4 regions of the Kitasatospora sp. CM 4170 genome follow, and region 1 is predicted to be linked to each of the others. Evidence: riboswitches for the same ligand, from Rfam matches in the RefSeq annotation. Region 1 holds a riboswitch; each other region holds the start of a gene.

Region 1 (7,150 bases):
CGGCGCAGGCGCTTGCCTGCTCCCGCGCCAAGATCAGCCGCATAGAGACCGGGGCGTCGGGTGTTCGACGGCTGGACCTCGGCATCCTTCTGGATCTGTACGGGGTGCGCGACAGGGAGCGCGAAGCTCTCGAAGCGCTGTCCAGGGAGAGCAAGAAGCGCGGCTGGTGGCACGACTACGGTGACACGATCCCGTCGGCCTACGTCGACGTACTCGGGCTCGAAGACGATGCTCGGTACATCCGGATGTGGCAGACCATGGTTGTGCCGGGATTGCTGCAGACGAGGCGCTATGCCCGGGCCCTGCTCGAAGCGAATCCTGCAGCCGTGCGGCCGGAGCGCATCGACCAGCTGGTCGAGATCCGGATGGAGCGGAAGGAAGTCCTCGCGAAGCCGGATCCGGCCCGATTCTGGGCGATCATCTGGGAGCCTGCGCTCAGGTGCCCGGTGGGAGGACCGGATGTCCACAGGGAGCAGTTGGCGCACCTGGCGGAGATGGCGCAGCTTCCCAACGTCACGCTGCAGGTGGTGCCACTGGATGTCGGCGCGACCGCGGGTGCGTGCGGCGCCTTCGTGATGTACGGCTTCTCGGACTCGCCGACTCCCGGTGCGGTGTTTCTGGAGACGCTGACGAGCAGCCATTACCTGGAGCAGCAGGGCGAGCTGGACGGCTACGGCCTGGTCTTCGAGTACCTGCGATCGGCTGCTCTGGACCCGATGAAGTCGCTGGATATGATCGCGGCCATTGCGGCGGAGACGTGACGACGAGATCGGACAGGGGTGTGAGCGCATGACCGTGCCGGAGATCGCCGCTCGGGGTTGGTACAAGAGCAGCTACAGCGCCCAGGCGAACGAGTGTGTGGAGACCCGGCGGGCGGTGCCGGCGGGTATGGCCGTCCGAGACTCGAAGGATCCGGACGGGCCGGCGCTGCTCTTCGCCGGTGAGGCTTGGGCCTCCTTCATCGCCGGGGTCAAGGTCGGCGACTTTCCGACCGACTGAAACAACAGAGGTGCCCCGCACGGGCTGTGGCCGTGCGGGGCACCTCTTTCGTTTCGCTGCTTCTCCGACGACCTAGAAGTCGTCGTCGAAGGAGACGGAGCCCTCTACCGCGACCTGGTAGGCAGACACCCGGCGCTCGAAGAAGTTCGTCAGCTCCTGGACGTTCTGCAGCTCCATGAACCCGAACGGGTTGCTGGACCCGTACCGGATCGGCAGGCCGAGGCGGGCCAGCCGCTGGTCGGCGACGGCCTCCAGGTACTGGCGCATCGACGCGGTGTTCATGCCCGGCAGGCCGTCACCGCACAGGTCCTGGGCGAACTGGAGCTCGGCCTCGACGGCCTCCTCCAGCATCTCCGTCACCTGCTTGGCCATCTCCTCGTCGAAGAGGTCGGGCTCCTCCTCGCGAACCGTGTCCACCACGGAGAACGCGAAGTCCATGTGCATGGACTCGTCGCGGAACACCCAGTTGGTGCCGGTCGCCAGACCGTGCAGCAGACCCCGGCTCCGGAACCAGTACACGTACGCGAAGGCCCCGTAGAAGAACAGGCCCTCCACACACGCGGCGAAGCAGATCAGGTTGAGCAGGAACGCCCGCCTGTCCTCCTTCGTCTTCAGCGAGTCGATGTGGTCGACCGCGTTCATGTACTTGAAGCAGAACTGGGCCTTCTGGTGGATGGAGGGGATGTTCTCCACCGCGGCGAAGGCCGCGTTGCGGTCCTCCGGGTCGGGCAGGTAGGTGTCCAGCAGCGTCAGGTAGAACTGGACGTGCACGGCCTCCTCGAACAGCTGCCGGCTCAGGTAGAGCCGCGCCTCCGGGGAGTTGATGTGCTTGTAGAGGCTCAGCACCACGTTGTTCGCGACGATCGAGTCACCGGTCGCGAAGAAGGCGACCAGCCGGCCGATCATGTGCCGCTCGCCCTCGCTCAGCTTGGCGAGGTCGGCGACGTCGGAGTGCAGGTCCACCTCCTCCACCGTCCAGGTGTTCTTGATCGCGTCCCGGTACCGGTCGTAGAACGACGGGTAGCGCATCGGGCGCAGGGTCAGCTCGAACCCGGGGTCGAGCAGCATCTTGCGGTCTTCGGGGGTGCTCACTGGCAGGCCTCGCAGGACTCGGGGTTCTCCAGGGAGCAGGCGATGGCGTCCTGCTCCTCCTGGGTCATGGTCGGGGTGGGCACGGGCACGGCCGTGCGGGCGGTCCCGGACGCGGCCTGGGCGATCCGGGTCGCCGGGCGCGAGCGCAGGTAGTAGGTGGTCTTCAGACCGACCTTCCACGCGTACGCATACATCGAGCTGAGCTTGCCGATGGTCGGCGCCGCCATGAAGAGGTTCAGCGACTGGCTCTGGTCGAGGTACGGCATGCGCGCCGCGGCCAGGTCGATCAGCGCGCGCTGCGGCAGCTCCCAGGCCGTCCGGTACAGCGAACGGATCTCGGCCGGCAGCCAGTTGAGCTCCTGGACCGAGCCGTTGGCGTCGCGCAGCGCGTCGCGGGTCTGCTGGTCCCAGACGCCCAGCTCCTTGAGCTCGCGCACCAGGTAGGGGTTGACCTGCAGGAACTCGCCCGACAGCGTCTCGCGCTTGAACAGGTTGGACACCTGCGGCTCGATGCACTCGTACACACCGGCGATCGAGGCGATCGTGGCGGTCGGCGCGATGGCCAGCAGCAGCGAGTTGCGCAGGCCGGTCTCGGCGATCCGGGTGCGCAGCGCGGCCCAGCGGTCGGCCCACTGCGGGGCGGCCGACGGGAAGTGGTCGATGTGCAGCTCGCCGCGGGCGGCGCGGGTCTCGCCGTACGCCTCGTGGCGGCCCAGCTGCTCGGCCAGGTCGGCGGAGCGCTCGTACGCGGTGAGCATGATCCGCTCGGCGATCAGCGTGGAGAGGGCCTTCGCCTCGGCGGAGTCGAAGTCGATCCGCAGCTTGAAGAAGACGTCCTGGAGGCCCATCACGCCGAGGCCGACCGGCCGCCAGCGGGAGTTCGACGTCCCGGCCTCGACGGTCGGGTAGAAGTTGATGTCCACCACGCGGTCGAGGAAGGTCACGGCGGTGCGCACGGTGGCGTCCAGCCGCTCCCAGTCCATCGCGCCGATCAGGTCGGCGGTCGACGCACCCTCGGCCACGTGGGCGCCGAGGTTGACCGAGCCGAGGTTGCAGACGGCGGTCTCGGAGTCGTCCGTGACCTCCAGGATCTCCGTGCACAGGTTGGACGAGTGGACCGTCCGGCCCGGCAGCGCGGTCTGGTTGGCGGCGCGGTTGGAGGCGTCCTTGAAGGTCATCCAGCCGTTGCCGGTCTGCGCCAGGGTGCGCATCATCCGGGCGTAGAGGGTCTGCGCGGGGATGGTGCGGACGGCCTTGCCGGCCAGCTCGGCCTTGCGGTAGGCCTCGTCGAAGTCCTCGCCCCAGAGGTCGACCAGCTCCGGCACGTCGGCCGGGGAGAACAGCGACCAGTCCTCGTTCGCGTTGACCCGGCGCATGAACTCGTCCGGGATCCAGTGCGCCAGGTTCAGGTTGTGGGTCCGGCGCGCCTCCTCACCGGTGTTGTCGCGCAGCTCCAGGAACTCCTCGATGTCCGCGTGCCAGGTCTCCAGGTAGACGCAGGCCGCGCCCTTGCGACGGCCGCCCTGGTTGACGGCGGCGACCGAGGAGTCGAGGGTGCGCAGGAACGGGACGATGCCGTTGGACTTGCCGTTGGTGCCCCGGATCAGGCTGCCGCGCGAGCGGATCCGCGAGTAGGAGAGGCCGATGCCGCCGGCGTGCTTGGAGAGGCGGGCGATCTGGGCGTACCGGGAGTAGATCGAGTCCAGGTTGTCGAGCGGCGAGTCCAGCAGGTAGCAGCTCGACATCTGCGGGTGCCGGGTGCCCGAGTTGAAGAGGGTCGGCGAGGAGGTCAGGTACTCCAGCCGGCTCATCAGGCGGTACAGCTCGGCCACCTCGCGCACCGACTGCTCGTTGTCGCCGACCGCCAGGCCACAGGCGACGCGGAGCAGGAAGTGCTGCGGGGTCTCGACGACCTTGCGGGTGATCGGGTGGCGCAGCAGGTAGCGGGACTGCACGGTGCGCAGGCCGAAGTACTCGAAGCGGTCGTCGCCCTGCGGGTCGATCAGGCCGTCGAGGACGGCGGCGTGCTTCGCCACGAGGGCGGCGGTGGTGTCGCCGATCAGACCCTCGGCGTGGCCGACCGCGATCGAGGTGGAGAAGGAGACCACGCCCTGGGTCGCGGCCTCGTCGACGATCTCCAGCGCGAGCAGCCGGGCGGCCAGCTTCGAGTACTGCGGGTCCTCGGCGATCATCGACGCTGCGGCGTCCACGGCCAGCCCGCGCAGCTCGGCGAAGTCCGAGCCGGCGTGGCGGCCGCGCAGCGCGGCGGCGGCGACATGGCCGGGGTCCACCTGCGGAAGGTCGGCGCTGCGGTCGGTCAGCACCCGCAGCAGAGCGCCGCCCGGGTCGGTGACCGTCGGGTCGGCGGTGGCGGAGCTGGTCCCCTGGGTGGGCAGGGTGGCTGAGGCAGCGGTGGTCAAGGCGCTCTCTCCTGGCGGCGATCGGCGGCGGTGGATCGAATCACCGGGCCGTTCGGGGCAGGGGAGCACGGCGCGGCAGCCGGACGGCGTCGCGCGACGGTGTCATCCCCGGCCCGCCCGCGAGGCCCGGAAGTACTGCTGGTGCTGAAGGCCTCTGCGGGGAGGTCGACCGGCACACCGTCGGCAGGTACTCGGACTCGCGGGCTCTGCATGGGAGCCGCCCGCACACCGCTGCGGGGCAGTCCCGGATTCCCACCGGGTTCCCCTGCGTCGACAGCAGGGACGAGCATACATCTAGTGGCGGCTGAGTATGACGGCCCCATATGTAGTGGCGGGCGTGTCGCGGGGCCCGAGTTGCGGGCCCGTCGCGCTCAGTACCGGAGGAACACTTTGTACGTGCCGGAATCGCCGGTCGGGGAGCTGAACTGAGCGATCAGGCGGTAGTGCCCGCCGGCCCCGAGAGCGTCCGCGAGAGCCCGGTTCATGGCGCTCGGCGCGGTGCTGTCGAGGACGACCAGGTTGAACCAGCCGTCCCGGACGGCGGTGACCGTGCCGTCGTCGCCGCGGTGCACCACGCCGGCCCGGTCCTGGTACTCGGTGCCCCGGCGGGCCGAGAACCACTGGTCGGGCTTGCTGACGCTGCCCAGGTAGTACTCCGGCAGCCCCTCCACCTCGGTGAGGTAGCGGCCGCCGTGCGGCTGGGCGTGCAGGCGCAGCACGCTGAGCAGCCGGCCGGAGTCGGGGCCGTCCTGGTACCGCAGGGACGCCTGCTCCAGCCCGAGGGCGAGCAGCACCACCCACGCCAGGATGCCCAGCTGGGGGTTGCGGAAGTGCGCGCCGACCAGCCTGGTGATGCCCACGCCGGCCAGCGGCGCGGCGAAGAGCATGCCGAACCCGAGGTGCCGGAACATCACGCCGGAGGTGCCCAGGCAGGCGTACAGGACCGGGATCAGCAGCGCCGTCCCGCACAGGGTGATGCTCAGCGCGGCGCGGCGCAGCCGGGTGGCCGTGATCTCGTCGTCCTCGGGCGACTCGTACATCCGCTCGCGCCGCACGTAGGCGGCCGCCCCGGCGCAGGCGAGCAGCGTGAACAGGCCGCTCCACTGGGCCGCGGAGAGCAGGACGGAGCCGGCCGACCGGGCCTCGTGGCCCTGGGTGGGCGACCAGGCCGCGACGTCGTCCAGCAGGCCGAACGGCAGCAGCAGCCCGACGGTGCCCACGGCCAGGAGCAGCGCCCGCAGGGCGGCCGGGCCGCGGCCCTTCCGGGCCGAGGCGGAGAGCACCGCGAGGGCGAGCACGGCGGGGAGGGCGACCACCGCGGCGTACTCCGCGGCGACCGCGAGGGCCGCCACCGGCGCGGCCAGCAGCACCAGGGCCACCGGGGCGCGGGCGGTGCGGACGACGATCCAGGCGGTGACCGCGACCAGGGCGATCGCGAGGGCGTCCGGGGCCGCGTAGAAGCCGACCACCACGGTGGACTGCACGACGGCGTACGCGGCGGCGCCGCAGATGGCCACGCGCTCGTTGAAGAGCCGGCGGGTCAGCGAGTAGGCCAGGACGGTGGTGACCAGCGCCAGGACCAGGCTGACCACCCGGGCCCCGAAGATCCCGCTCGCGTTCGCGGCGGCGCCGGCCAGCGGCGGGTAGAGCCACGGCGCGCCGGGGATGCGCTCGACCAGGTCGGTCGTCATCGGGGTGCCGTCGAACAGGTGGTTCAGCTCCTGGCGGCCGACGATCATGGCGATGGCCTCGTCGGGGTGCGCGGCGCCGAGCAGGCGCAGCGAGAGCGCCGCCTGGACGGCCAGCACGGCGAACAGCAGGGCGCGGCCGATCCAGCGTCGCCGGGGGCTGGACGCCGGGTCCCAGCCGGTCGCGGGGACGGCCGGGATGGTGTACGGGGCCAGCTCCACGGGCGGGCCGTCGGAGGGGTGGAACCGGGGGTCGGCGGGAGCCGGGCCGTCGCCGGGGTGCGCGGGCTCGTCCCGGTACGCGGGGCCGTCCGGGTGGGCCTCCTCCTCCGGGTACTCGGTGTCCACCGGGTGGGTCTGCTCCTCCGGGTACGCGGGGCCGTCCGGGTACGCGGTGTCCTGCCGGTACTCCGCGGCCCCCGGGTGCTCCGGCGCGTCCGGCTGCTCCGGCGCGTCGGGGTACGCCGCGCCGTCGGGGTGCGCCGCGCCGTCCGGGTACGTGGGGCCGTCCGCGTACGCCGGGTCGGGCAGCCGGGCCGGCTCGTCCGGCTGCCCGGGGCCGTGCGCTCCGCTCCCGGCCTGCGCGGTGTCCTCGGCGTTCGCCGTCCGGATCGGGGTGTGCGGGGTGAACCAGGGGGAGTCGGTCTCTGAGGGCATCATGGGTTCCGGATGTCGAAGCCGTAGCGAGGGTCGGACACGCGCTGCTTGTAGTCCGCGAGCGACGGCGGGGAGGTCTCGATGCGCCAGTCCGCCCGTTTCACCATGTTGAACCAGACGAACCCGACGATGTCGTCGTGCGTCTCGATCCCGGTGAAGAGCTGGTCGATGTCGGCGCGCTGGCGCTTCCCCTGCTGGGAGGCCGTCTCGCTGATGAAGAACGGCTTCTTGCAGAAGGCGCGGATCTCCGCCATGGTCGCGCCGTAGAGCGTGTCGAAGGTCTTCGGGCCGGTG
Region 2 (7,150 bases), 770 kb from region 1:
CGGTGGCGATGGACGGCAGCAGGCCGGCCAGCGCGCGCACCATGGTCGACTTGGCGGTGCCCTTCTCGCCGCGCACCAGCACCCCGCCGACGGCCGGGGAGACGGCGTTGAGCAGCAGCCCGAGCCGCAGGTCGGCCATGCCGACGATCGCGGTGAACGGGTAGCGGACGTCACTCATGATTCTCCAAGGGGGCCCCGGGCGGCAGGAACGGCAGCGTGCCCGCGGCCGGCACCCCGCCCTCGATCAGCTTCCACAGCGCGTCGGTGTCCGCGTGCTCCTCGATCAGGTCGCCCAGCCGGTCGAGCCGGGCCTCGCGCGCGGCGGCGAAGGAGGTGTCCGGGGCGGGGACGAAGTCCCGGCCGGCGGCGGCGGCTACCTCGCCCAGCAGGGCGCGCCGGAAGCCGTCGTTCTCCAGTGCGCCGTGCCAGGTGGTGCCCCAGACGGCGCCCACCCGGCAGCCGTCCAGGAACGGCGTGCCCCCTTCGACGGTCACCACGCCGTGGTGGATCTCGTACCCCTCCACCCGCTGCCCGTAGGCCTCGCCGACCGGCCGGCCGAGCACCTTCTCGGCGCCGAACCGGACGTGCGTCGGCAGCAGGCCGAGCCCGTCCACCGCGCCGGCCCGGGACTCGACCCCGTCGACGATCCCGCGGGCGAGCATCTGGTAGCCGCCGCAGACGCCGAGCACCGGCAGTCCGGCCGCGGCCCGCGCCCGGAGGGCCGGCTCCAGCCCGCGCTCGCGCAGCCAGGCCAGGTCGGCGACGGTGGCCCGGGTGCCGGGCAGCACCACCAGGTCGGCGTCGGCCAGCTCCTCCGGGCGGGTGGCCCAGCGGACCAGCACGCCCGGCTCCTGGGCCAGCGCGTCCACGTCGGTGAAGTTGGAGAGCCGGGGGAAGCGCACCACGGCGACCCGCAGCACGTCCCGGCCCACCGGCCCGCGGCCCTCGGTGCGGTCCACCACGGTGGTGAGGTCGAGCGAGTCCTCGGCGTCCAGCCAGAGCCCGGACAGCATCGGCAGGGTGCCCAGCACCGGACGGCCGGTCAGCTCGCGCAGCATCTCCAGCCCGGGTGCGAGCAGCCGTGCGTCGCCGCGGAACTTGTTGACGAACCAGCCGGCCACGTGCCGCTGGTCCTCCGCCGAGAGCAGCGCCAGCGTCCCGTACATCGCGGCGAACACGCCGCCGCGGTCGATGTCCCCGACCACGACGACCGGCAGCCCGGCGGCGGTGGCCAGGCCCATGTTGGCGATGTCCCGGTCCCGCAGGTTGATCTCGGCCGGCGAGCCGGCGCCCTCGCAGACCACCACGTCGTAGCGGCGGCGCAGGTCGGCCAGGCACTCCAGGGCCCGCTCCAGCAGGACGGGCTTGCGTTCGCGGTAGTCCAGCGCGCCGACCTCGGCCACCGGCCGGCCCAGCAGCACCACCTGGCTGCGGCCGTCCGCGCCGGGCTTGAGCAGCACCGGGTTCATCGCCGCCTCGGGCTCCACCCGGGCCGCCTGCGCCTGCATCGCCTGGGCCCGGCCGATCTCGGCGCCGTCGGCGGTGACGAACGAGTTCAGCGACATGTTCTGCGCCTTGAACGGCGCGACGCTGACTCCCTGTCGGGCCAGCCAGCGGCAGATGCCCGCGGTGACCACGCTCTTGCCCGCGTCCGAGGTCGTCCCGGCGACCAGCAGTGCGTTGCTCATGCCCTTCCCCTCCTGCCCAGGGCCGCCCGGAGCAGCAGGTGCCCCGCGACCGTCGTACCCAGGGCCAGCGCGCCCACCCGCCGGGAGAGCAGACAGGCCCGTTCGATGTCGTCCACCCCGACCGGCCGCAGCTCCGCACCCAGCACCGGCCGGTGCTCGACCCGGTCGCCGTAGTGGAGGGTCCCGCCGAGGCGGACGCCGAGGGCGCCGGCGAAGGCCGCCTCGGCCTGGCCCGCGTTGGGGCTGGGGTGCGCGGAGCCGTCCCGGCGCCAGACCCGCCAGGCGGTCCGGGGCTCGGGGGAGGCGGCCACCGTGAGCAGCGCGGTCAGCCGGGCGCCCGGCCAGCCGGCCACGTCGTCCAGCCGGGCCGAGGCCCAGCCGAAGCGGGTGTGCCGCGGCGAGCGGTGGCCGACCATCGCGTCCAGGGTGTTGACGGCGCGGAAGGCCAGCAGTCCGGGCGTGCCCGCGACGGCGCCCCAGACCAGCGCGTTCACCACGGCGTCGGCGGTGTTCTCGGCGACCGACTCGACCACCGCGCGGGCCACCTGCTGCCCGTCCAGCGCGCTCGGGTCGCGCCCGCACAGGTGCGGCAGCCGGGCCCGGGCCGCCGTCAGGTCGCCCGCGGCGAGCGAGCGGCCGATGGTGCGGGCCTCCCGGGTGAGCGAGGTGCCGCCGAGCACCGTCCAGGTGGCGGCGGCGGCCAGCGCGGCCCGCCCGGCCGGACGCCGGCCCAGCAGGCGTTCGGCGGCCACCGCTCCGGCCGCGACGGCGCCCACGCAGAGTGCGGTGTAGGCGGCGCCGACGGCCCGGTCGTCGCGCCAGATCCGGCGCTCCAGGCGGCCGGCCGCGCTGCCGAAGAGCGCCACCGGGTGGCCGCGGCGCGGGTCGGCGAACCGGGCGTCGGCGAGGCTGCCGGCGGCGGCGCCCAGGGCGAAGGCGGCGGCGCGGGTCAGCGGGCGCACGGCAGGCAGCAGAGGTCTCGGTGGGGCTGGGCAGCCTGCATCGCGTGCGTGTCCTCACTCAGGGTCCGCGCCCTGGATCGACGTACCGGGGGCGAGAGTCTCCTGGCTTCCGGGTCGAACGCACGCCCGCGCCTTCCAGCGGCTTCTGACGGCTCGCCGTGGCAAGTGTGTCGGACGTGCTCCCCGGTGACAGTGGCGGGACCGCGCCGGACTCGCACCGGCTTCCTCTGCATGCCTCCGTATTGGCTGAAGGATCCCATCACGCGGCCGAACCGCGAGTCAACCAAGGTCGCGGAGGGGTTGGTCACACGGCAGCACGCCGCCCCGCCCCGGTCTTCACCGTTCCCGACCACGTCGCTATCTCCGATCATGACTGCCGCAGGGGCATGACAGGCTGTGGGATCGTCCATCCGTCTGGAGGTACCTCCAGTCCCGCTTCGTGCGTTCGGCGGCTGGGGTGCCGATGGACCAAACCCCTACGGTCGGCGCATGCGACGCAGACAGCCACCCGCCCTGCCGCCGGTGCCCTTCTCCCCGGCGGCCGCCCGCGCGCACCGCGCCGGCCTCGGCCTGACCCCCGAGCAGGTCGCCGAGGGGATGGCCGCGCACGGGGTCCGGCTGCTGCCCGCCCACGTGCTCGGCTGGGAGAGCGGCGAGCTGCTCCCGACCGAGGAGGAGTTCATCGCCCTGGCCCGGGCGCTCTGGTGCCCGCCCGCCCAGCTGATGGGCGTCCGTCCGGCCCGGCTGCGGGACTTCCGGGTGGCCCGGGAGCTCGGCCAGGAGGCGGCGGCCCACCGGATCGGCCTCGCGCTGCGGCACTACCAGCAGGCCGAGGCGGCCGACCGCTGGGACGGCGACGAGGCGCAGACCCACGCGCTCGCCCAGGTGCTCGGGCTGCGGTTGCGCGAGCTGGTCGCGGTGACGGGCCGTCGCGAGGAGCTGGACCAGCGGCTGAAGCAGTGCGTGGACGGGCGCTGGCAGGCGCACGTCCGTGCGATCGGCCGGATCGTGCCGGTGCACGAGGAGGACCTCGCCGCCGTGCTGACCGTGCTGCAGAACGAGTACCAGGTCTCCTCGCACTGGGGCGCCGGCAGCTGGGGCTCGCCGGCCCCGGCGGCCGCGGCCGCCGGCACCCGGGAGCAGCCGGTCGGCGAGCGGTTCTGGGAGCTGCTCGCGCGGCGGCAGACCGACATCCCGGTCTGACCGCCGGACCCTGACCGGCCGTCCTGCTCGGCCGCGCTGCCGGCCGACCCGCCCTGCCCGGGCCGCTCGCCGCCCCGGTGTGACCCGGACGGCCGTGTCCGGTGGCCGGCCGCCGCCCCCGCGAGTGGACTGGTGCGCACAGAGTGCCCAGTCCGCGACCGACAGAGCGGGGAGCGATATGCGTTGGGGAACCGCGGCCGTCGTGGCGGCCGCCGCCGTCGGAACCGGGGTCGCCGTGCTCGTGATCGGCCGCCGGGCGTCGGAGCGGATGGTCCGTCCGACCGCCGCCCGGGAGGCGCCCACCGGCCCCGTCCTGGTGCAGGCCCTCGGAGCCGGCCGGGTCACCTTCACCCCGGGCCCCGAGAGCGCCCGGCCCGGCCGCTGGGGCGTCGAGTGGGCCGGCGGCGGGCACGCGGTCGTCGACGAGATCCTGTACCGGGACGAGCGGGGCGTCACCCGCCGCCTGGTCCGGGCCGACCGGGGCACGCTGACGGCGGGCACCGAGGTCCGCTTCACCCCGCGGGTGCACCTGGGCGACCCGGTCGGGGCGCTCGGCCTGGCGTACGGCGAGACCGCCGCCGAGGGCGAGCTGGGCGCCCTTCCGGCCTGGTACCTGGACGGCAAGCGCGGCACCTGGGTCGTCCTGGTGCACAGCCCGGACGCGGACCGGCAGCAGGTCCTCCCGGTGCTGCCGGTCCTGGACCGGCTCGCCCTGCCGGCCCTCGCCGTGACCTACCGCGGCGACGAGGGCGCGCCCGCCTCCCCGGACGGCCTCGGCCACTTCGGCGAGACCGAGTGGCGGGACGTCGAGGCGGCCGTCCGGCTCGCGCTGGACAACGGCGCCGCCCGGGTCGTCCTCTACGGATGGTCGGTCGGCGCCACCATCGTCCTCCAGGTGGCCGCCCGGTCGGCCTGGGCCTCGTCGATCGCCGGCCTGGTGCTGGACTCGCCGGTCCTCGACCTGCCCGCCTCGGCGCGCCGGGGCGCCGCCCGGGCCGGCTTCCGCGGCGCCGCCGCCGACCTCGGCGCGCTGGCCGCCGAGGGCCGCACCGGCGTCGACCTGGCCGGCTTCGCCCGGATCGCGGACGGCACCGACCTGCGGGCGCCGACCCTCGTCCTGCAGAGCCCGGACGACCGGATCGCCCCCTGGAAGGCCGCCGCCCGCCTGGCGGCCCTGCGCCCCGACGTGGTCAGCCTCCAGGCGGTGCCGGACGGCGGGCACGCGGCGCTCTGGAACGCCGACCCGGACGCCTACGAGGAGCTGCTGCGCCGCTGGCTCACCCCGCTGCTCTGACGCCGCGGGAGGGCCTCCCTCCCCCTCCCACCTCCCCGGTCACACCCCGGACGCCTCGCTGGCGTGGCCACGTCACACAGTTTCGGCCAGGCGGTTTGGGGCCTGTTGCCCGATCTTGTGGACCCCTTGCCCCCGCCCGCCGGTACCGGAGGCGAACCGGATGTGACAGATGGCCGGTACAAGGGGAAGACTGCTCGACGTGACGTCTCGGAACCCGCGCGACCGTGATGCCCCGCTCCCGCCGACGATCGGTTCCGGTGCGACGGTGACCCGTCTGCCCGGCACGGCCCACCGCCCCGCCGGCGCCAGGCCGGGCGGCCCCGGCGTACCCCGCAGGCGAGGGCCCGCACCCGCACCGGGCCGCGGCCGGGTCCCGGTGCCCGAAGGCTTCCCCGCCCCCGCCGAGCTCGCCCCGCTGGCCCGCCGGATGCTGGTCGACGCCGTCCGCATCGCCCGCTGGGCGGGCGAGCTCTCCGAGGTCGACAAGCGCGGCGAGCTGCTCCCGGACGACGCCCGCGCCGCCGGCCGCGCCCTGGCCATGACGGTCGGCGCCGCCGCCAAGGCCTGGGGCCAGGCGCTCCTGGTCGGTCTGGTGGAGGCCCGGGACGGCGGCGCCGCCCCCGGCTGGCGCCTGCACGCCTGGGAGCACGACGACGAGGCCGTGGTCCGCGGCTGGTCGGCGCTGTTCGACGCCTGGACGCTGCTCGCCCCGGTGCCGCCGGCCGCCCTGCGCGGCGTCTTCGCGGTGCTCGCCGGGCAGGCCGTCGACCAGGCGCCGCAGCTGCTCTCCTTCCTGCACCTGGTGGCCGGTCCGGTCGCCGACAGCGAGTTGCTGGAGCTGCTGCGCCGCGGCCTGGACGAGCGCCGGGTGGCCGGCGGGACCGCCGCGCTGTCGCTGTCGCCCGTCCCGCACGCCGCCTCCGCGGTCTCGGCGGTCCGCGGCACCTGCCGCGAGCCGCAGATCGACACCCCGGCCGCGCCCGGCGACGTCGCCGCCGTCCTGGACTGGATGCTGGACGGCCTGGCCGCCGTCGGCGCGGTGGTCCGCAAGGACGACGCCGCCGAGCTCTCCCCGCTCGGGCACTGGGCGGTGCGGGCCAAGCTGGAGGAGATCTGCACGGTCGCCCAGACCGCCGCCGGGCACATCGAGCAGAGCGCCCTCGAACTCCTGAACGCCTGCGCCGACTACTCGCCGGGCCCGGCCCGCGCCGAGTTCCGCGCCTGGGTGGCCGCCCGCCCGGCCGACCGGGCGGTGGCCGAGCTGCTGGACGCCGCGCAGGGCGACGACGCGCTGGTCCGCGGCCTCGCCTTCGAGGCGCTGCGGGTGGCCGGCCCGACCGCCGAGCAGGCCGTCCGGGCCGCCGTGGACGAGCCGGCGCTGCGCCCGTACGCGCTGCTCTGGCTGGCCGAGCAGTCGGACGAGGGGGTCTCCCCGGCCGACGTGCTGGGCGCGGAGGACGCCGCCTGGCTCTGGGTGGACACCGCCGCGGCCGTCCTGGACCACGGTGAGACCGAGCTGCTGGTGGGCCACGTCGAGGGCGCCTCGGCCGGCGACCCGGTGCGGCTCTTCGCCCGCGCCCGGCAGTCCGGCCACCCCCGGGCCGCCTCGGTGCTGACCGCCGTCTCCGGCGTCCACCCGGACCCGGGCGTGGCGCGCGCCGCCCGCCGCTCGGCGTTCAGCGTGCACCTCGGCGGCGCCTGAGCGACGCCGGCCCCGCGTCCGGTCGCCTCCGCGCGGCACGGCGGGGCCACGGGGCCGCAGCGGGCCCCAGGGCATGCGAAAGGGCCCGGATCCATCGGATCCGGGCCCTTCGTCGTACTGCGGCCGTGCGGCCGGCTCAGCCGATCCGGGACTCCGCGCGGCGCGCCCGCACGTCCCCGACCTTCTGACCGACCTTGCGCCGGATGACCAGCAGCGGGGCCATCGCGGCCAGCGTGATCTGCGCGTAGGCGCCGATGTGCAGCAGGTTGTCGCCGCCGGGAGCGCCGGTCGCCCAGGCCGC
Region 3 (7,150 bases), 5.3 Mb from region 1:
CGTCGCCCCCGGGAAGTTCGGCTCCAACTACGCCCCACCGCTGATCTTCGGCGCCCTGCTGGTCCTGGTCCTCGCCGTCGTCGTCGCGGAGATCGCGGCCGGCGGCATCGACGCCAAGGCCCTCGCCATGCTCGGCGTGCTCTCCGCCGTCAACGCCGGGCTGCGCCCGCTCGGCGCCGGCACGGCCGGGGTGGAGACGGTCTTCTTCGTCCTCGTGCTGGCCGGCCGGGTCTTCGGCCCCGGCTTCGGCTTCACCCTCGGCTGCACCTCGCTGTTCGCTTCCGCCCTGCTCACCGGCGGCGTCGGGCCCTGGATGCCGTACCAGATGTTCGGCTGCGCCTTCGTGGGCATGCTCGCCGGCCTGCTGCCGAAGGCCCCGCGCCGCTGGGAGGTGCCGATGCTGGCCGGGTACGGGGCCTTCTCCGGGTACCTGTTCGGCTTCCTGCTCAACCTCTCCTTCTGGCCGTTCTCCACCGACCCGAACAGCTCGATCGCCTACCTGCCGGGCCTGCCCTTCACCGAGCAGTGGCACCGCTACCTGCTCTTCGACCTGGCCACCTCGCTCGGCTGGGACACCGGCCGCGCCGTCACCACCTTCACCGCCGTCCTCGTCGTCGGGCCGGCCGTCCTGACGGTCTTCCGCCGGGCCGCCCGGCGCGCCAACTTCGAACCCGCGGTCCGCTTCGAGGCTGCGGACGGCCTGAACTCGACCACCGCCGGCTCGCCCGGATGAGATCGGCACGTCGTCCAGCCCGCCGTGAGGCCTCCGCAGCCCTCCCGCACCTCCACCGAGTGGACCGAACCGGTCCCGAAACGACATCCGGCAGGCTCTGCTCCCCGACCGCCGGGCGGCCGGCTACAACAGCATGGCCTCGAACTGGTGCGCCGGTGCGACCAGCGGTTGTTCGGACCAGATGACCTTGCCCCGGGCCGTGTACCTGGTTCCCCAGCGCTCGGCCATCTGGGCCACCAGGAACAGGCCGCGGCCGCCCTCGTCCGTGGTGGCGGCGTAGCGAAGGTACGGGGCGGTGCTGCTGCCGTCGGAGACCTCGCAGACCAGGCTGGTGTCGCGCAGCATGCGGACGCGGACCGGCTGGGTGCCGTAGCGGATGGCGTTGGTGATCAGTTCGCTGAGGATCAGCTCGCTGGTGAAGGCCAGTTCCTCCAGGCCCCACGCGGCCAGCTGGTCGGCGCATGCGGAGCGGACGCGGGAGACGGCGGCGAACTCGTCCGGTACCTCCCAGGTGGCGACCTGGCCGGGCTCGAACAGGCGTGTCCTGGCGACGAGGAGTGCGATGTCGTCGCTCGGGCGTGGCGGGACCAGCGCGTCGAACACCGCCCTGCAGGTCTCCTCGGGGGATCGTTCGGCTCGGGTGTCGGCGAGGGCGGCGTGCAGGTCGGCGAGCCCGCTGTCGAGGTCGCGGTCGCGGGTCGCGATCAGCCCGTTGGTGTAGAGGACCAGTGCGGTGCCGGGTGCCAGTCGGAGTTCGGAGGTTTCGAAGGGGAGGCCGCCCACGCCGAGGGGCGGGCCGGCGGGCAGGTCGAGGAATTCCACCGAGCCGTCGGTGTGCACCAGTGCGGGCGGCGGGTGGCCGGCCCGTGCCATGGTGCAGTGTCCGGAGACCGGGTCGTAGATCGCGTACAGGCAGGTGGCGCCCGTGACAGCCGCCGGCTCGCCGTCGTCGTCGCCCTCTCCCGCGGCCGCCTCGCCCTGGTCGAGCCGGGCGACCAGGTCGTCGAGGCGGGCGATCAGTTCGTCCGGGGGCAGGTCGAGGGCGGAGAAGTTGAGCACGGCCGTGCGCAGCCGTCCCATGGTGGCGGCGGCGTGCAGCCCGTGGCCGACGACGTCGCCGACGACGAGTGCCACGCGGAAGCCGGGCAGCGGGACGACGTCGAACCAGTCCCCACCGACTCCCTGCCGGGCCGGACGATAGCGGTACGCGACGTCCAGGGCGCCCTGCCGGGGCAGACCGCGCGGCAGCAGGCTGCGCTGCAGCGTCTCGGCCATCCGGTGTTCGCGGGTGTAGCGGCGGGCGTTGTCGACGGTGATCGCCGCGCGGGCGACCAGTTCCTCGGCGAAGGAGACGTCCTCCTCCCCGAACGGCTCGGACTCCCCGGCGCGCCAGAAGTTGACCTCGCCGAGGATCAGGCCGCGCGCCTGCAGGGGCACCGAGATCAGCGAGTGGATCCCGTACGCGAGCACCCGGTCGGAGTTCTCCGGGTCACGCGCCCGCCACGCCTGCGCCTGGTGCAGGTCGGCGGCGAGTACGGCGTGCCCGCTCTCCAGCGCGGCGCCCTCGGCGGTGGCGGGCACGAAACTGATCAGCGAGCCGACGGGGTAGAGCGGCCAGTCGTCCCTGATGCCGCTGACGGCCGTGCGGCGGATCTCCGGGCCACCGGCCGTGCCCGTGCCCGGCGGCGGCTCGTCACCGCGCAGCACCGGATCGGCCAGCTCGACCGTGGCGAAGTCCGCGAAGCGGGGAACCGCCACGTCGGCCAGCTCCTGTGCGGTCTGCACGATGTCCAAGGTGGTGCCGACCCGCGGTCCGGCGTCGTAGAGCAGCTGCAGCCGGGCCCGCGCCGCCTCGGCCTGCCCGGCCAGTGCGCGCAGCTCGGTGGTGTCCCGGACGGTCGCGACGCTGCCGGGCCCTCCGCCGAACGGTGCGGTGGGACGGTTGTTGACGGCGAGCAGCCGGTCCTCGGCCGGGTGCACCTCGTCGGTCGCCGCCCTCCCGGACGCCAGCAGTTCGGCCAGGCCCGGGTTCAGCCCGAGCTCGGCGACGGGCCGCCCCTCCACCTCGGGCGGCAGCCCCAGCAACCGCCGGGCCTCGTCGTTCGCCAGCACCACCCGGGTGTCCGCGCCCACGATCAGCACGCCCTCGCGGACCGCGTGCAGCACCGCGTCGTGGTGCTCGTACATCCGCGTCATCTCGGACGGGCCCAGGCCGTGCGTCTGGCGGCGCAGCCGCCGCCGCACCAGCACCGCACCGGCCGTGCCCGCGGCGAGCGCGGCCGCCGCGCCGCCGAGCAGGACCGGCAGCTGCCGGCTCACGTCGCCGCCCGCGTGCGCGACCGTGTAGCCGACCGACACCAGCCCGGCGACCGAACCGTCCGGCCTGTCGGCCGGTGCGGTGGTGTCCACGACCCGTCCGAAGGGGGTGGCGAAGCTGCTGGTGAACGGCCCCTTGAAGGCCGCCCCGTACGCGCCGACGACGTGGGTCCCGATCTCCTCGGGATTGGGCGCCGTGTAGGCGATGCCCTCCCGACTGAAGATCACGACGTAGTCGAAGCCGCCGCTCTTCCTGACGTCCTCGGCCAGCGGCTGCAGCGTCGCCGTCGGGTCGGGGCTGCCCAGCGCCGTCACCACCATCGGGACCTGCGCCAGGGTGACCGCCGCGGCGCGCGTGCGCTGCTCGGCCCCGTTCGTACTGTTGTTGCGCGCCTGGAGGATGAGCGCTGTGAGCGCGGCCCCGATCAGCAGCACCACGACGATCAGCATCCACAGGAACACCTGCCCGGCGACGCTGCGCACCCTCAGCCGGGAGGGCAGCCCACGCCACGGCGAGCGGCGCCTCGCCGCCTCGCCCTTGTCCTCGCCGCCGAGGGCCTGGCTGTCCTTTCGCCGCACTGGCTGGCCTCTCGCTGCACCTGGGCCGTCCCCGCACACCCGAGACTCCTTCCCACGCTGCCACCTGGCCCGCACCCGTGCACGTCCGAGGACGAGCCGGGCTCCCGCCGCCCCGGCCGCCGCCGCGGCCGGTCGTCGACGCCGAGGAGGTCGCAGGGCGCGTCTCAGCATCCGGACGATTTGAGCGATTCACTGGTCGGTGCCCGCCGTCCTGCCCCTAAGCTGGCCGTGCAGCTGGTTCGCCCTGCCCGCCAGGCAGGCGCGTCGCAAGAGGGAACCCGGTGGGAATCCGGGACTGCCCCGCAGCGGTGAGCGGGAACGACCGCCGTCATACGCACTGGGCCCGGGTCGGGTCTGGGAAGCGACGGCCAGTAGGTGTCCGCCCTGGTACCAGGGTGGCCGTGCCCGCGAGTCCGAAGACCTGCCACTGCCCGTGCGCGACCGTTCGCGCACGGCCATCCGGTGACCTCGTGGGCGGGTCGGCGTGCAGACAGGCGGAGCAGCACCCGGGTGCGGGGCGTCCGCCCGGTCCGTCATCCCTTCGCGCCTTCGTGCCGTCACCGGCACCAGAGGAACCAGGCTCGCGAAGGAGAGTCCCTTGACAGCGAAGTCCGCAGCCGCGGCGACCGTGGCCACCGTGTACGGATACCCCCGCCAGGGCCGGGGCCGGGAACTGAAGAAGGCCATCGAGGGCTACTGGAAGGGCGCGGTCACCGCCGGGGCGCTGCTGGCCACCGCCTCCGACCTGCGCCGGGAGAACTGGGCGCAGCTCGGCGAGGCGGGGGTCCGGGAGGTCCCGACCGGCGACTTCTCGCTCTACGACCACGTGCTCGACGCGACGGTCGCCGTGGGCGCGATCCCGGCCCGGCACCGGGCCGCCGTCGACGCCGACCCGCTGGACGGCTACTTCGCCATGGCACGCGGCACCCAGGACGTCGCGCCGCTCGAAATGACGAAGTGGTTCGACACCAACTACCACTACCTCGTGCCCGAGTTGGGCCCCGACACGGTGTTCGCCGCGAACCCGGCCAAGGCGGTCGCCGAGCTGCGCGAGGCCCTCGTCCTCGGCCACGCCGCCCGGCCGGTGCTGGTCGGCCCGGTGACCTATCTGCTGCTGGCCAAGCCCGCTCCCGGGGTGGCCGAGGACTTCCTGCCGATCACCCTGCTGGACCGGCTGCTGCCCGTCTACGCCGAACTGCTCGCCCACCTGCGGGCGGCGGGCGCCGCCTGGGTGCAGCTGGACGAGCCCGCGCTGGTGCAGGACCGCACCCCGGCGGAGCTGAACGCCGCCGCTCGCGCCTACCGCGAGCTGGGCGGCCTGGCCGACCGGCCGAAGCTGCTGGTGGCGAGCTACTTCGACCGCCTCGGCGAAGCCCTGCCGGTGCTCGCCAAGGCCCCGGTCGAAGGCCTGGCGCTGGACTTCACCGGACCGGGCGCCGCCAACCTCGACGACCTCGCCGCCGCCGGGGGCCTGCCCGGCAAGCGGCTGGTGGCCGGTGTGGTCGACGGGCGCAACATCTGGATCAACGACCTGGAGAAGTCGCTGGCCACCTTGGCGACCCTGCTCGGGCTCGCCGGGCGGGTCGACGTCGCGCCGTCCTGCTCCCTGCTGCACGTGCCGATCGACGCCGGCCTGGAACGCGACGTCGATCCGCAGATCGCCCGCTGGCTCGCCTTCGCCGAGCAGAAGGCCGCCGAGGTCGCCCTGCTGGCCCGCGGCCTGCGGGAGGGCACCGGCGCGATCACCGCCGAACTCGCCGCCAACCGCGCCGACCTGGCCTCCCGCGCCACCTCGCCGGTCACCCGTGACCCGGCCGTGCGCGCCCGAGCCGCCGCCGTCACCGGGGCCGACGCCCACCGCGCCCAGGCCTACCCGGAGCGCGCCGAAGCCCAACGCGCCCGGCTCCGCCTGCCGCTGCTGCCGACCACCACCATCGGCTCGTTCCCGCAGACCACCGAGCTGCGCGTCGCCCGCGCCGACCTGACCGCCGGCCGGATCGACGCGGCCGCCTACCGGGAGCGGATGGCGGCCGAGGTCCGCGAGGTCATCGCCTACCAGGAGAAGGCCGGCCTGGACGTCCTCGTCCACGGCGAGCCCGAACGCAACGACATGGTCCAGTACTTCGCCGAACAGCTCACCGGCTACCTCGCCACCCGGCACGGCTGGGTCCAGTCCTACGGCACCCGGTACGTGCGCCCGCCGGTCCTCGCCGGCGACATCTCCCGCCCCCACCCGATGACCGTCGACTGGTTCCGCTACGCCCAGGACCTCACCGACCGCCCGGTCAAGGGCATGCTCACCGGCCCGGTCACCATGCTCGCCTGGTCCTTCGTCCGCGACGACCAGCCGCTCGCCGACACCGCCCGCCAGGTGGCCCTCGCCCTGCGCGAGGAGGTGGCCGACCTGGAGGCCGCCGGCGCGGCGGTCGTCCAGGTCGACGAACCGGCCCTGCGCGAGACCCTGCCGCTGCGGGCCGCCGCCCGCCCGGCGTACCTGGCCTGGGCCACCGAGGCCTTCCGCCTCGCCACCTCCGGGGTGCGAGCCGACACCCAGATCCACACCCACATGTGCTACGCCGAGTTCGGCGCCGTCATGACGGCCATCGACGACCTCGATGCGGACGTCATCTCCCTGGAGGCCACCCGCTCGCACATGGAGGTCGCCGGAGAGCTCGCCGAGGCCGGCTACCCGCGCGAGGTCGGCCCCGGCATCTGGGACATCCACTCCCCGCGCGTCCCGAGCACCGACGAGGCGGTCTCCCTGCTGCGGGCCGGGCTCGCCGCGATCCCGGCCGAACGGCTGTGGGTCAACCCCGACTGCGGCCTGAAGACCCGCGGCTGGCCGGAGACCCGCGCCTCCCTCGACAGCCTGGTCGCCGCCGCCCGCCACCTGCGGGAGGAACTGGCCGGCTGACGAGCCGGCACGGGATCACCAGGGGCGGGCACGGTGACACGCACCGTGCCCGTCCCCGTACCGATAGCCTTCCTTCGTGATCAAAGCCGGGGGCACGGAGCGAGTCGACGGGGATCCCGGGGCGCAGGGCTGGGGCGCCACACGGTCGTGGGTGGAGAAGCGGCTCGCCGACGGGGAGCGGATAACCGGCGCCGAGTGCCTGCGCGGCGGTTGGACCTCGGAGATGCGCCGGCTGCGCGTCACGGGGCCGGGCGGCCGGCGGGACCTGGTGCTGCGGTCCTTCGCGAAGCCCTTCTACGTGCGGCACGCGGAGGGGCTGTTGTCCCGCGAGGCCGCGGTCCTGCGGCTACTCGGGGCGACCGACGTGCCTGCGGCCACGCTCGTGGCGGCGGACGCGACGGCGGCGTCCTGCGACCACCCGTCCCTGCTGATGTCGTCGTTGCCCGGTGCCGTCCGACTGGACGACCGGGACGCCGAGTGCCGGGCCGATCTGTTGGCCGAGCAGTTGGTGCGCATCCATCAGGTCGAGGTCCCCGCCGATGCCAGGCCACGGGTCTGGCAGGCCTGGACATCGCCGGAACGGGTGGTGCTCCCGCAGGACACGGTGC
Region 4 (7,150 bases), 5.3 Mb from region 1:
TCGGCCAGTGCCGCCCACGAAGGACGCGGGACGGCCCGGCCCCTGCCGCGTGGGCGGAAAGGGCCGGGCCGTCCGCTGCGAGGCCGGGCTATGAGCGGGTGGTCGGCCGCGCCCACGCCTCCAGCTCGTTGAACGCCGCGACGAAGGACGGCAGCATCGGCTTGTACAGTTCCTTGTCGATCTTCACCAGCCCGTCGGTGTGGGTACCGCCGGGAACGTGGACGTAGCGGTGCAGGGGCGCGTTCCCGGCAGCGGTGACCATCCGGTCGTACACGTCGCCGAAGGTGGCCGGCGGGGTCAGTGCGTCGAGCGTGCCCTGGATGCTGATCAGCGGGCGCTTGATGTTCCCGGTCAGCGAGATCCGCTCGACCGTCCGGTGCACCGACTCCGGGCGCGAGGCGAAGTCGTAGTCGGTGTCACAGCCGGGCGCGGTTCCCGGCAGGCAGAGCGGGGTGCCGCCCTGCTGGGCGCCGTCGTAGTCGGGGTCGACCTCCTCGCGGACGGTGCGCTGCAGCAGGTCCCACTGGTTGTAGTAGTGGTAGCCCCACTGCTTCTCGGAGCCCTCCGGGTAGCCCGCTGCGAGGATCTCGTCGTGCGCCGACTGGTCGCCCTTGACCAGTCGGGGGTAGGCGCGCAGGGCCGGCGGGAGCGTGGCCAGCAGGCCGCCCTCCTTGGTGAAGACGAGGGCGTTCCAGTCGATGCCTCCCGTGTAGAGCTCCGGGTAGTGTTCCAGCTGCCAGCGGACCAGGTACCCGCCTGCGGAGAGCCCGGCGGCGTAGGTGACGCGGGGCGAGCACCCGTAGTGCTGCCGGGCGACCTTCTTCGCCGCCACGGTGAGCTCCGCCACCCGGCGGTGCCATTCCATGATGGCGTCGCCGGGGCGGTCGCCGTCCTTGTAGAGCTCGTCGCCGGTGTTGCCCTTGTCGGTCGCGGCGTAGGCGTAGCCCTTGGCGAGGACCTGGTCGCTGATGATCGGGTCGTTGGCGTACTGCTTGCGGGTCCCGGGCGGGCCGGCCACGACGAGCCCGCCGTTCCAGTTCCTGGGCAGCCGGATGACGAACTGGCTGTCGTGGTTCCAGCCGTGCTCGGTGTTGGTGGTGGAGGTGTCGGGGAAGTAGCCGTCCACCTGGACTCCGGGGACCCCGGACGGCAGGACGGCGGTCTCCGCCAGCAGTCCCTTCCAGTCCTTGTCGTCGGTGTGCCCGGTCAGGGCGGTTCCTGCGGTCGTCAGGTCGGCCAGGCAGCTGGACACCGCGTACTCGGCTCCCGGGACCCGGACGCCGGAGCAGCGGTCCCCGTGGTCGGTGCCCACCGGGACGGTCAGGGCGGTGGCGAGCAGCAGCGGTGCGACGGCGAGGTGGCGAAGCAAGACGCCCCCCTCTCGATCGGGAATGTGACGCCTCGAAATCTAGGAATCGCAGGTCATCGTGGGTAAGTGAGGGATGGCCGATCGGCTGTGGCCGGAGGTCACATGACCTCCGGCCAAACCTCGGGCCGGGTCCCCGCGCGCATGCCGGATCGCGGCGGCGGCCGCGTACGCTGCGGGGCAGGAGAGCCTTCGAGCTTCCACGAGTCCTGGAGGAGACCCGATGTCACGGCCCGTTCCCTGGATACCCGGCGTCCTGTACGGCGCCGTCCTGCTCGGGGGTGTCTACTACGCCGTGATCGGTCCGGGCCCGGGGGCCAGGACCGCCGGATTCGTGGGTCTGCTCGGTGCCCTGATCGCCCTGGACGCGCGTGACCGGGGGCGGTGGCGGGGACGCCGGACCGGGCCGGGCACGGTGTTCGCCCTCAGGGTGCTGCTGCTTTGCGCGGTCGCTGCCGTCGACGAGTCCGGACTGTCGCGAGTGCTGTTCGTCCTGGTGCCGTTCCTGGCGTTCTTCGTGTACGGATCCGCCGTGGCCGTCGGTCTCGGTGCCGGCTGCGTGGTGGCGCTGGCGGGCGCGTTCACCCTGTGGGTCCCGCACTGGCAGGTGCGGGCCGAGTACATCGCGGACCTGCTGATGTTCGCCCTCGGGGTCGTCCTGGCCCTCGCGATGGCGGCGGTGGCCGTCCGCGAGCAGCAGGCCCGCGCCCGGCTGGAGGGCACGCTCGCCCAGGTCGCCGAGCTGTCCGCGGCCCGCGAACGCAACCGGCTGGCCCGCGAGATCCACGACAGCCTCGGCCACCACCTGACCGCGATCGGGATCCAGCTGGAGAAGGCCGAGGCGTTCGCCTCCCTCGATCCGCGGGCCTCGGCCCAGGCGGTGTCGCATGCCCGCTGGTCGGCCAACCGCGCCCTGGACGAGGTCCGGGCTTCCGTGCGCACCCTCGGTCCCGAGTCGGAGTCCGGGCCGGTCGTGCTCTCCCGGGCGCTCGCCGACCTCGTCCACCACCTGGACGGCGGGAGCCGTCGCGTCACCCTGGAGATGTCGGGCGTCGAGCGCCGGCCGCTGCTGGTGCTGTACCGGGCCGCGCAGGAGGGGCTGACCAACGCCTGCCGGCATTCCGGTGCCACCGAGATCGGGGTTCACGTCGCCTACGACGAGCGCGGAGCCCGACTCCGAGTGGTGGACAACGGCACCGGGTTCGACGCCGCCGAGGAGGGGTTCGGCCTGACCGGCCTGCGCGAGCGGGTCCGCCTCGCCGAGGGAACGGTGGCCATCGACAGCTCGGCCGGCGGTACGGTCCTCACCGTCGGGGTCCCGTGGTGACCGAGGACGGGAACGAGAACGGGCACGAGGACGCGAACGAGAACGGGGTCGGAAACGTGCGGGTGGACGGGAACGCGGACGTGGACGCGCCCGTACGGGTCTTCGTCGTCGACGACCAGGACCTCGTGCGGGAGGGCATCACCGCACTCCTCGGCATCCAGCCGGGCATCGAGGTGGCGGGCAGCGCACGCGACGGGGCCGAGGCGGCCGCAACGGCCCCGGCCTGCCGCCCCGACGTGGTGCTGATGGACGTCCGGATGCCCGGGATCGACGGCGTGGCGGCCACGGAGCTGCTCCGCCGCAGTCTGCCCGTCTGCAAGATCGTGATGCTGACGACGTTCGACGACGACGAGTACGTCACCCGGGCGCTGAAGGCCGGGGCGGTGGGCTACCTGCTCAAGAACCTGCCCGCCGTCGAGTTGGCGCGGGCCGTACGTCTCGCCCATGCGGGGGTGGCCCAGTTCGACCAGACGGTGATCGCCAACCTGGCGGCCGGGCTCCCCACCCCCGAACTGCTCACGCCCCGCGAGACGGACGTCCTCCGCCTCGTCTCCGCAGGTGCCACGAACAAGGAGATCGCCTCCCGCCTCTACCTCAGCGAGGGCACCGTCAAGAACCACATCTCCCGCGTGCTGAGCCGTCTGGGCCTGCGCGACCGCACCCAGGCCGCGCTCTACGCCAAGGACAACGGCCTTGTCTGACCCGGTCACGAAGCCGCCGTCCCCGGCGCCGAGGAGGTTGCAGACGTCGCGGGGGCGGTGGCCCAGGGCGGCCGGTCAGGGCCGGGACTGGCGCCGGTAGGTCGAGGGGCTGACGCCCATGCACTCCCGGAAGTGGTGGCGGCTCGTCATGCCGGCACGCCACCTGTCCCCGGCCGGGCGTGGTGAGCCGATGCGAGGGGCTGTCGGCGGCGGCAACCAGGTGAAGGAGGGGACGCGTGATTCGGGAGCCTACCTCGGTCATGTTCCGGCCAAGTTGTGCCGCCCATGGTTTGCACACCGGATATCCACGTGATCTCCGCACTAGGGTGAGGCCGATCCACCGCTCGGTTACCCCCGACCAACGGGCGTCGCGCATGCCCGCCGCCAGGACTGGAGTGAACCGCCCATGCATCTCCGTCATCTGTGGAAGCGCCTGACCGGCGCCGTCGTCCGCCGCGGCGTCGGTGCGACCGTGGGCGCACTCGCACTCGTCGCCGCGTTCGTCCTCGCCGGCACCGCCACGAGCGCGTCGAGCGCGGCCGCGCAGCCGGCCGGCCTGACCGGCTCCGGTCAGTGGTCCTGCGCCGGCGCCCCGATCCCGAGCGGGTACGTCCTCACCGCCTACAACGCGGCCGGCTGCAACGGCAGGGGTTCCTGGTTCCAGGAGCCGGTCAAGGACGGGATGTGGACCTGCGGCGGCTCCCCGGTCGTCCCCGGCTACGTGAGCACCGCCTACAACAAGGCGGGCTGCAACGGCGTCGGCGCCTGGCAGCACAACCTCGCCAAGGACGGCATCTGGACCTGCGGCGGCTCCCCGGTCGTCCCCGGCTACGTCATCACCGCCTACAGCCGGACCGGCTGCCAGGGCGTCGGCGCCTGGCAGCACAACCTCGCCAAGGACGGCATCTGGACCTGCAGCGGCTCGCCGATCGTCGCCGGCTACGTCACCAACGACTACCTTCGCTCGGGCTGCAACGGCGTCGGCGCCTGGAAGCACCGGATCGCCAAGGCGGGCATCCTGACCTGCCCCGGTTCGCCCATCCCGCCCGGCTTCCGCTCGACCACGTTCCAGGCGAGCGGCTGCGGCGGCCTCGGCGCCTGGCTCCTCGCCCGCGCCTGACCGCCGGACGGCGGTCGGCGGTCGGCCCGCGGCCGGGTGGCTACGTGCCGCCCGGCCGCGGGTCGTCCACGGCCTTCGTCGACCCGCCGGGCCCGCCGGCCCCGCCCGGCCCGGTGGAGTCCGGGGCGGGTGCGCAGGCCCGGCCCGTCACTCGAAGCGCGAGGGATCGCCGGCCCCGCGCCGGACGATCTCCGGCTCGCCGCCCGAGAAGTCGACGACCGTCGTCATCTCCGTGCCGCTGTCGCCGGAGTCCACCACGGCGTCCAGCACGTGGTCGAGGCGTTCCTTGATCTCCCACCCCTGGGTCATCGGCTCGTCCTCGCCGGGGAGGATCAGGGTGCTGGAGACCAGCGGCTCACCGAGTTCGGCGAGCAGGGCCCTGGCGACGGTGTGGTCGGGGATCCTGACTCCCACCGTCTTCTTCTTCGGGTGCATCAGGCGGCGGGGCACCTCCTTGGTGGCGGGCAGGATGAAGGTGTAGCTGCCCGGCGTCGCGGCCTTGACGGCACGGAAGACGTTGTTGTCGAGTTGGACGAACTGCCCCAGCTGCGCGAAGTCCTCGCACATCAGAGTGAAGTGGTGGCGCTCGTCGAGGCGCCGGATCGACCGGATCCGTTCGAGGCCGTCGCGGTTGTCCAGTCGACAGCCCAGGGCGAAACAGGTGTCGGTCGGATACGCGATGAGGGCACCGGACCGGAGACTGGCGGCCACGGTGCCGATGGTGCGCGGCTGGGGGGACTCTGGGTGCACGTCGAAGTACTTCGCCATTGGCCGACCCTACGGCATCCCGGTGCCCGGCCGGCGCAGCCGGGGCCTCCCGCGTCCGGTGGGGAGCGGCCCGGGTGCTGCCGGCGGTGGCGGGACCGGGACGGCGCGGCGGCGCGGCGCGTGCGCGAACCCTGGACTTACTAGGACGTCCAACTATATGGTCGACGACAGGTCCGCGGTGTCAGGGAAGCCGGTGTGAGTCCGGCACGGTCCCGCCACTGTGACCGGGGAGTTCGTCCTCGCAGATGAAGGCCACTGGCAGCCAGCCGGGAAGGCCCGGGGGCGGGCGCTGATCCGGGAGTCAGGATACCGGCCGCGGGTGGTCCGTGTTTTCCACGAGGATGGAGACGACACGCATGACTTCGGGCTGCCTCTCCCGTTCCGCCGCCCCTCGCCCGGCCGTGCCGAGTGTCGGGGCGCAACTCCGCCCCTGACGCCGACGTCAACCGTCGACTGCCGTACGCGTGCACGACCGTGCGCCCGGACGGTGGCGGTGGTCTCTCCATTCCTCCTCTCCCCATCCGCGATGAGAGAAGGAACCGATGGTCCGTGAACTGACCCATTTCGTCGGCGGCAAGCGCACCGCCGGGACGTCCGGCCGCTTCGGCGACGTGTACGACCCCAACACCGGCCGGGTGCAGGCCCGGGTTCCGCTGGCCGACCGGGCCGAGGTCGAGGCGGTGATCGCCGACGCCGCACAGGCCCAGCCCGAGTGGGCCGCCTGGAATCCGCAGCGGCGGGCCCGGGTGCTGCTGCGCTTCCTGCAGCTGGTCGAGCAGGAGAAGGAGGAGCTCGCCCGGCTGCTCTCCGCCGAGCACGGCAAGACCGTCGCCGACGCCCACGGGGACATCCAACGCGGCCTGGAGGTCGTCGAGTTCGCCGCCGGGATCCCGCACCTGCTCAAGGGCGAGTTCACCGACAACGCCGGCACCGGCATCGACGTGTACTCGATGCGCCAGCCGCTCGGCGTCGTCGCGGGCATCACGCCGTTCAACTTCCCGGCGATGATCCCGCTCTGGAAGGCCGCGCCCGCGCTGGCCTGCGGCAACGCCTTCGTCCTGAAGCCCTCCGAGCGGGACCCCTCGGTGCCGCTGCGCCTCGCCGAGCTGTTCCTGGAGGCCGGCCTGCCGCCGGGCGTGCTCAACGTCGTCAACGGCGGCAAGGAGGCCGTCGACACGCTGTTGGAGGACCCGCGGGTGGAGGCCGTCGGCTTCGTCGGCTCGACCCCGATCGCCCAGTACGTGTACGCGACGGCGGCCGCCCACGGGAAGCGGGCACAGTGCTTCGGTGGCGCGAAGAACCACATGATCGTCATGCCGGACGCCGACCTCGACCAGGCGGCCGACGCGCTGATCGGCGCGGGGTACGGCTCGGCCGGCGAGCGCTGCATGGCGATCTCGGTCGCCGTCCCGGTGGGGGAGGAGACCGCCGACGCCCTGGTGGCGAAGCTGGTCGAGCGGATCGCCGGGCTGAAGGTCGGCCGCTCGGACGACCCGGCGGCCGACTTCGGCCCGCTGGTCGGAGCCGACGCGCTGGCGCGGGTGCGCGGCTACCTCGATCTCGGGGTCGAGGAGGGCGCCGAACTCGTCGTCGACGGCAGGGACTTCCGCCTGGACGGGCACGAGGGCGGCTACTTCCTCGGCGCCTCGCTGTTCGACCGGGTCACCCCGGAGATGCGGATCCACCGGGAGGAGATCTTCGGCCCGGTGCTCACCGTCGTCCGCGCCGCCGACTACGAGCAGGCCCTGCGCCTGCCCAGCGAGCACGAGTTCGGCAACGGCGTCGCCATCTTCACCCGCGACGGCGACACCGCCCGCGACTTCACCCGCCGCGTCAACACCGGCATGGTCGGCGTCAACGTGCCGATC

Evidence for each region. Region 1 has a riboswitch for cobalamin ahead of RMN57_RS24475 (ribonucleoside-diphosphate reductase subunit alpha). Riboswitches for the same ligand answer to the same signal wherever they lie in the genome.
Region 2: linked by a shared signal. The riboswitch ahead of RMN57_RS27620 (cobalamin biosynthesis protein) and the one ahead of RMN57_RS24475 (ribonucleoside-diphosphate reductase subunit alpha) in region 1 are both predicted to bind cobalamin.
Region 3: linked by a shared signal. The riboswitch ahead of metE (5-methyltetrahydropteroyltriglutamate--homocysteine S-methyltransferase) and the one ahead of RMN57_RS24475 (ribonucleoside-diphosphate reductase subunit alpha) in region 1 are both predicted to bind cobalamin.
Region 4: linked by a shared signal. The riboswitch ahead of RMN57_RS01690 (CoA-acylating methylmalonate-semialdehyde dehydrogenase) and the one ahead of RMN57_RS24475 (ribonucleoside-diphosphate reductase subunit alpha) in region 1 are both predicted to bind cobalamin.

What each region holds. Positions count from the first base shown of each region.
Region 1 covers NZ_CP134877.1:5,705,426-5,712,575, forward strand. The annotation lists gene RMN57_RS24460 (helix-turn-helix transcriptional regulator) at 1-761, shown strand, start outside; gene RMN57_RS24465 (DUF397 domain-containing protein) at 790-999, shown strand; gene RMN57_RS24470 (ribonucleotide-diphosphate reductase subunit beta) at 1,072-2,067, opposite strand; gene RMN57_RS24475 (ribonucleoside-diphosphate reductase subunit alpha) at 2,088-4,487, opposite strand; cobalamin riboswitch at 4,676-4,818, opposite strand; gene RMN57_RS24480 (glycosyltransferase family 39 protein) at 4,883-6,859, opposite strand; gene RMN57_RS24485 (glycosyl hydrolase) at 6,856-7,150, opposite strand, start outside.
Region 2 covers NZ_CP134877.1:6,475,240-6,482,389, forward strand. The annotation lists gene RMN57_RS27610 (putative cobaltochelatase) at 1-178, opposite strand, end outside; gene RMN57_RS27615 (cobyric acid synthase) at 171-1,688, opposite strand; gene RMN57_RS27620 (cobalamin biosynthesis protein) at 1,685-2,650, opposite strand; cobalamin riboswitch at 2,746-2,879, opposite strand; gene RMN57_RS27625 (transcriptional regulator) at 3,140-3,853, shown strand; gene RMN57_RS27630 (alpha/beta hydrolase) at 4,032-5,147, shown strand; gene RMN57_RS27635 (hypothetical protein) at 5,524-6,849, shown strand; gene RMN57_RS27640 (phosphatidylcholine/phosphatidylserine synthase) at 6,986-7,150, opposite strand, start outside.
Region 3 covers NZ_CP134877.1:385,332-392,481, reverse strand. The annotation lists gene RMN57_RS01635 (ECF transporter S component) at 1-733, shown strand, start outside; gene RMN57_RS01630 (SpoIIE family protein phosphatase) at 857-3,499, opposite strand; cobalamin riboswitch at 3,847-4,072, shown strand; gene metE (5-methyltetrahydropteroyltriglutamate--homocysteine S-methyltransferase) at 4,227-6,542, shown strand; gene RMN57_RS01620 (aminoglycoside phosphotransferase family protein) at 6,619-7,150, shown strand, end outside.
Region 4 covers NZ_CP134877.1:404,648-411,797, reverse strand. The annotation lists gene RMN57_RS01715 (tannase/feruloyl esterase family alpha/beta hydrolase) at 89-1,369, opposite strand; gene RMN57_RS01710 (sensor histidine kinase) at 1,590-2,693, shown strand; gene RMN57_RS01705 (response regulator transcription factor) at 2,774-3,394, shown strand; gene RMN57_RS01700 (hypothetical protein) at 3,801-4,514, shown strand; gene RMN57_RS01695 (L-threonylcarbamoyladenylate synthase) at 4,662-5,282, opposite strand; cobalamin riboswitch at 5,424-5,615, shown strand; gene RMN57_RS01690 (CoA-acylating methylmalonate-semialdehyde dehydrogenase) at 5,825-7,150, shown strand, end outside.